3 regions of the Klebsiella sp. M041 genome follow, and region 1 is predicted to be linked to each of the others. Evidence: predicted binding sites of a transcription regulator. Region 1 holds the regulator's gene; each other region holds the start of a gene.
The links. The regulator PurR, encoded in region 1, represses purine synthesis genes. The targets are predictions, from matches to a motif close to CANGCAAACGTTTGCNTG.

Region 2: the regulator PurR is predicted to act here: its motif matches at 1,020-1,037, upstream of AC6CWS_RS06705 (amino acid aminotransferase).
Region 3: the regulator PurR is predicted to act here: its motif matches at 1,296-1,313, upstream of pyrD (quinone-dependent dihydroorotate dehydrogenase).

Annotation. Positions count from the first base shown of each region.
Region 1 is NZ_JCAXWU010000006.1:167,419-169,687, reverse strand. Features, by position in the region: gene punR (DNA-binding transcriptional activator PunR) at 1-652, shown strand, start outside; gene purR (HTH-type transcriptional repressor PurR) at 671-1,696, opposite strand; gene cydH (cytochrome bd-I oxidase subunit CydH) at 1,989-2,081, shown strand; gene AC6CWS_RS09815 (MFS transporter) at 2,249-2,269, shown strand, end outside.
Region 2 is NZ_JCAXWU010000004.1:227,502-229,770, forward strand. Features, by position in the region: gene AC6CWS_RS06700 (porin) at 1-913, shown strand, start outside; gene AC6CWS_RS06705 (amino acid aminotransferase) at 1,101-2,269, shown strand, end outside.
Region 3 is NZ_JCAXWU010000004.1:209,651-211,919, reverse strand. Features, by position in the region: gene AC6CWS_RS06640 (sulfonate ABC transporter substrate-binding protein) at 1-591, opposite strand, end outside; gene ssuE (NADPH-dependent FMN reductase) at 584-1,159, opposite strand; gene pyrD (quinone-dependent dihydroorotate dehydrogenase) at 1,408-2,269, shown strand, end outside.

The sequences.
Region 1 (2,269 bases):
CAACGGCTGGCGCGGGCAGTTGTCGATCGCGGTGGACGATATCGTGAAACCCGCGCGGATGCGCCAGATGATCGTGGATTTCTATCGCCATTTTCCCGACGTCGAGCTGATCGTTTTTCAGGAAGTGTTCAATGGCGTATGGGATGCGCTGGCCGACGGCCGCGTGGAGCTGGCGATTGGCGCAACGCGCTCTATTCCGGTCGGGGGCCGCTATGCGTTCCGCGATATGGGGATGCTGAGCTGGGACTGCGTGGTGGCGAGCGATCACCCGCTGGCGAAGATGGCGGGGCCGCTGAGCGACGATGTCCTGCGCAACTGGCCGTCGCTGGTGCGGGAAGATACCTCGCGTTCGTTGCCCAAACGGACAACGTGGCTGCTGGATAACCAGAAGAGGGTGGTGGTCCCCGACTGGGAATCGTCGGCAACCTGTCTGTCGGCAGGACTCTGCGTCGGCATGGTGCCAAGCCATTTCGCCCGGCCATGGGTGGATCGCGGCGAGTGGACCGCGCTGGCGCTGGAAAATCCGTTTCCGGATGCGGCCTGCTGTCTGACCTGGCAGCAGAATGATGCTTCGCCGGCGTTAAACTGGATGCTGGACTACCTGGGGGACAGCGACACGCTGAATCGGGAGTGGCTGCGGGCGCCGGAGTGATCCGCGCCCGCCAGTGCTTTAGCGACGATAGTCGACAAACGGGCCATCCGCCACCGAGCGGCGTTCGACCAGCCGAGGGTGCACTTCAATAGACTGCGACTCTTCGCGCTTGTTGACGATACGATCCAACAGCATATTGAACGCGGCTTCGCCCAGCGAATCTTTCGGCTGATGAATGGTGGTTAACGCCGGGCTGAAATAGCGGGCGTTGCGCACATTATCATAACCGATCAGCGAAATGTCCTGCGGCACGCGCAGCCCCATTTCATCCGCGGCGCAGATAGCGCCCATCGCCATAATGTCGCCGCCGCAGAAGACCGCCGTTGGACGGTGTTGTTGGCTCAGGATCTGCTGCATGGCGCGGTAGCCGGACTCCGGCTCGAAGTCGCCCTGTACAATCCAGTTTTCCGGCACGCTGATATGCGCCTCTTTCATCGCCTGCATGAAGCCGGCCAGTCGCCCCGCGCCGGTGTTGCGCTCCAGCGGGCCCGGGATCACGCCGATTTCGCGGTGACCGCGTTCAATCAGGTAACGTCCGGCGATATACCCGCCCTGGAAGGCGTTATCGATTACCGCATCGGTAAAGTCAGCTTTTGCTTCGCCCCAGTCCATCACCACCATCGGAATATGGCGATACTCTTCCAGCATGCTCAGGACGGAGTCCGGGTATTCGGAACACATCACCAGCAGACCGTCGACGCGTTTTTGCGCCATCATCGACAGATAGGCCCGCTGTTTTTCCGGGTCGTTCCAGGCGTTGCCGAGAATCAGGGTATAGCCCTTCTGGAAGCAGCTCTTTTCAACGGACTCAATGATTTCAGCGAAATAGGCGGCTTCGCTACTGGTCGCCAGCAGGCCAATCGATTTTGTATGATTGACTTTCAGGCTGCGGGCCACGGCGCTCGGCGAGTAGTGCAGCTCTTTAATCGCCGCCCATACCGCATTGCGCGTCTCTTCGGCAACGAAACGGGTTTTGTTAATTACATGTGATACAGTTGTAGTGGAAACGTTTGCGCGCTTCGCTACATCTTTAATAGTTGCCATTACATCTCACTCCATGCCTTGACCTGATCGCCTGATCATCGATACGTAAACGTTTGCCTACACACACCCTGAATACAATTTTCAACATTGCATCACGTCGGGAAAACGACACAGAACGACAGGAAGGGGTCAATGGCCGATACGCTTTTAAATTAGCGTGGGATTTTGTCCGATCTTGGGGCAAAGTGGAAGAGCAAAAATGTGCATCGCCCTAAATCCCGGAAGATTTTTGCGATTTTTTGTGCAAAAATGAGCAAGCTCACTTTTGGTGTGGGGATAACAAGAGGGAAAAATGATGGATACCAATTTAAAGTTTTCGCTGATCACCACGATTATTGCCCTCGGCGTGATCGTCGCATTCAGCCTGACCGCCATACTGCACTAATGTTCCGATGAGGGAGGAGCGCGGCCTCCTCCCCGTATCCCGCCATTATTATCAATTCTGCAAAAATCTTTTGTCATTTCGTTCACTTTTGTTTTTTTGTGATTGATGTCATGCTTTTGGCTTCTGATGTTACGCCGTCCTCCCTGACGGTCTGATGGAGTCATTGAATGAAAATCAACTTTCCTTTA
Region 2 (2,269 bases), on a different contig from region 1:
CCAGATCAACGATCAGCTGACCGGCTACGGTCAGTGGGAATACAACATGGACGCCTCCAATGTTGAAGGTTCCCAGCCGACGAAAACCCGTCTGGCGTTCGCAGGTCTGAAAGCGGGCGAGTATGGTTCATTCGACTACGGCCGTAACTACGGCGCGATCTACGACGTCGAAGCAGCAACCGATATGCTGGTTGAATGGGGTGGCGACGGTTGGAACTACACCGACAACTACATGACCGGCCGTACCAACGGCGTGGCAACCTACCGTAACTCTGACTTCTTCGGTCTGGTTGACGGCCTGAGCTTCGCGCTGCAGTACCAGGGTAAAAACGACCACGACCGTTCTATCAGTAAGCAGAATGGCGACGGCTTCAGCACCGCGGCGACCTACGCGTTCGACAACGGTATCGCGCTCTCCGCAGGTTACGCTAATTCCAACCGCAGCAGCGCGCAGAAAGCTGACGGTAATGGCGACAAAGCCGAAGCCTGGGCGACCTCTGCTAAGTATGACGCCAACAACGTCTATGCAGCCGTCATGTACTCCCAGACCTACAATATGACTCCTGAGAGCAACCCGTCTGATGCACCTGCCACCGCTAAAAAGTATTTTGCAGGTAAAACTCAAAACTTTGAAGCGGTTGTACAGTATCAGTTCGACTTCGGCCTGCGTCCGTCCATCGGCTACGTGCAGACCAAAGGTAAAAATCTGCAGGCACGTCCAGGTACTGATTTCGAAGGCGGCGATGCGGATCTGGTTAAATACATTGAAGTGGGAACCTGGTACTACTTCAACAAGAACATGAACGTCTACGCTGCGTATAAATTCAACCAGCTGAGCGACAACGATTACACCAAAGCAGCTGGCGTAGCGACCGACGACCAGGCGGCCGTGGGTATCGTTTACCAGTTCTAATCTGCAGTACACCCCTTCGTGATATGCCTTCAGAGCAGGACTTCGGTCCTGCTTTTCTCTATTACTGAGGCAAAGATCGTATCTTTCGAAAACCTTCGCGCTTTTTATCGCAAACGGTTGGCAATTCGTTGTTCTCCCGTTAACCTGATAGCGGATTTCCCTTCAGTAATCACAATGGAACCTCGTCATGTTTGAGAACATTACCGCCGCCCCAGCCGACCCGATTTTAGGTCTGGCCGATCTGTTTCGTGCCGATGACCGCCCTGAAAAGATTAACCTCGGAATTGGTGTTTACAAGGATGAAACCGGTAAAACACCCGTTCTGACCAGCGTCAAAAAAGCAGAGCAGTACCTGCTGGAAAATGAAACGACTAAAAACTATCTGGGCATCGATGGTATTCCTGAATTTGGTCGCTGCACCCAGGAGCTGCTGTTCGGTAAAGGCAATGCGATTATCGCCGATAAACGCGCCCGCACCGCGCAGACCCCGGGCGGTACCGGTGCGCTGCGCGTCGCCGCAGACTTCCTCGCCAAAAATACCGACGTGAAACGCGTGTGGGTAAGCAATCCAAGCTGGCCAAACCATAAGAGTGTGTTTACCTCCGCCGGGCTGGAAGTACGTGAATATGCCTACTACGATGCGGCTAACCACGCGCTGGACTTTGATGGTCTGCTGGCTAGCCTGAACGAAGCCCAGGCGGGCGACGTGGTACTGTTCCACGGCTGCTGCCACAACCCGACCGGTATCGATCCGACGCTCGACCAGTGGCAGACGCTGGCGCAGCTGTCGGTCGAGAAAGGCTGGCTGCCGCTGTTCGATTTCGCCTACCAGGGCTTCGCCCGCGGTCTGGAAGAAGATGCTGAAGGGTTGCGCGCCTTTGCTGCTCTGCATAAAGAGCTGCTGGTCGCCAGCTCCTACTCGAAAAACTTTGGCCTGTACAACGAGCGCGTCGGCGCCTGCACCCTGGTCGCCGCCGATCAGGAGACCGTAGACCGCGCGTTCAGCCAGATGAAGTCGGTGATCCGCGCTAACTACTCCAACCCGCCAGCGCACGGCGCGTCCGTGGTCGCGACCATCCTGAGCAACGATGCACTGCGGGCAATCTGGGAGCAGGAGCTGACCGATATGCGCCAGCGCATCCAGCGTATGCGCCTGCTGTTCGTCAACACCCTGCAGGAGAAAGGCGCGAGCCGCGACTTCAGCTTTATCAGCAAGCAGAACGGTATGTTCTCGTTCAGCGGCCTGACTAAAGAGCAAGTGCTGCGTCTGCGTGAAGAGTTCGCCATCTATGCGGTCGCGTCCGGCCGTATCAACGTGGCCGGCATGACGCCTGACAACATGGCGCCGCTGTGTGA
Region 3 (2,269 bases), on a different contig from region 1:
GGCGCCGCCCTGCAGCAGCGCGGCGGAGTAATACGGATCCCAGATCGCCCAGGCGTCGACATTGCCCTGCTGGAAGGCGGCGCGCGCATCGGCGGGGGCGAGATAGACCGGCTGAATGTCGCTAAACTTCAAACCTGCGAGCTGCAGGGCGCGCAGCAGCAGATTGTGGGAGCTGGAGCCTTTCTGAAAAGCGACCTTTTTCCCTTTTAGCTCAGCAACGTTATGAATCGGGCTGCCCTGCGCCACCAGAATCACTTCCGCTTTGGGCTTTGGCGGTTCCGAACCGATATACACCAGATCGGCGCCGGCCGCCTGCGCAAAGATAGGCGGAATGTCGCCAGTGCTGCCAATATCGATGCTGCCGACGTTCAGCGCCTCCAGCATCTGCGGACCGGCCGGGAATTCAATCCACGAAATATGGGTTTGCGGGTAGCGCTGCTCCAGCAGCTGATGGCTTTTCGCCAGCACCATGCTGACGCTGCCTTTCTGATAGCCGATGCGCAGGGCGTCAGGCGCCGCCGGGGCGGCATGGCCCAGGGCGGAGAACAGCAGCAGCCCGCCGAGGGTCAGAGCGCGGAGAGGATTAAGCATGTTCCACCCCACGCAGAGACGTTAACGACGGGGCGCGGCTGCTGGGGCGATGCAGCGCCTGCCAGAAGGTCTCCAGGGCTTCATCGAGGCGCCGCTGCAGGTTCGGGGTAAACTGCGGCTTGTGCTGGTAATCGGTCACCTGGCTGTCGTCGGCGAAGACGCCATGGAGGATCTCCTGAGCCTTGAGGGCATTCAGCACCGGCTTCAGGGCGTAGTCCACCGCCAGCATGTGGGCGATGGTGCCGCCGGTGGCCAGCGGCAGCACGATTTTGCCCTCCAGCGCCCGCTCAGGAAGCAGGTCGAGCAGCGTTTTCAGGGCGCCGGAAAACGAGGCTTTGTACACCGGCGTGGCGATGATCAGTCCGTCAGCTCCGGCCAGCTGCTCATTGAGCGTCTGCAGCGCCGGGTTGTCGAAGCGAGCGTACAGGAGGTCTTCCGGGGCAAAGTTCTGCAGATGCCAGTGGCAGACTTCGATATCGGCGGCGGTGAGCGTCTCTCTGGCGTATTCCAGCAGGGCGCTGGAACGGGAAGGGTAACGCGGGCTGCCCGCAAGCGTAATGACGCGCATCTCTCTCTCCTTATAACTAAATGTTTGCATTTATCTATAATTGATAACATTTGTAGTGAGTGTGACAGAGGGCCATTCTTTCCCTAAATGATTTATCCACCGTTAGATAGCCGAAAAGCGCATAACGGCGCGCGGGGAGGTAATCGTTTGCGCTGATGGGGGATTTTTTGTCGCAGGTCAATTCCCTTTCCGCAACAGATCGCACATAATACGCCCCCGGTTTGCACACCGGGAATCCAGGAGAGTTCATGTACTACCCCTTCGTTCGTAAAGCCCTTTTTCAGCTCGATCCTGAGCGCGCTCATGAAGTTACCTTTCAACAATTACGCCGTGTCACCGGGACGCCGCTGGAAATACTGGTTCGCCAGAAAGTGCCGGCCAGGCCTGTCACCTGCATGGGGCTGACCTTTAAAAACCCGCTGGGTCTGGCGGCCGGGCTGGATAAAAACGGGGAATGCATTGACGCACTGGGCGCGATGGGTTTTGGATCCATTGAGATCGGCACCGTGACGCCGCGTCCCCAGCCGGGCAACGATAAGCCAAGGATCTTCCGTCTGGTGGATGCCGAGGGGTTGATCAACCGCATGGGCTTTAATAACCATGGCGTCGATAACCTGGTTGAGAACGTGAAAAAGGCGCATTTTGACGGCGTGCTGGGCATCAATATCGGCAAAAATAAAGACACGCCGGTTGAGCACGGGAAAGATGATTATCTGATTTGTATGGAAAAAGTCTATCCCTACGCCGGCTATATCGCCATTAATATCTCCTCGCCGAATACCCCGGGGCTGCGCACGCTGCAATACGGCGAAGCGCTCGATGATTTACTCTCCGGTATTAAAAATAAGCAGCTTGAGCTGCAGCAGAAGCATCAAAAATATGTTCCGGTCGCCGTGAAGATCGCGCCGGATCTTTTGCCTGAGGAATTGATCCAGGTTGCCGATAGCCTCGTGCGTCATAATATTGATGGCGTGATTGCCACCAATACCACCCTCGATCGTTCTCTGGTTCAGGGAATGAAACATTGCGATGAGACCGGCGGACTTAGCGGTCGTCCATTACAATTAAAAAGTACCGAAATTATCCGTATGCTCTCCGCTGAGCTCAATG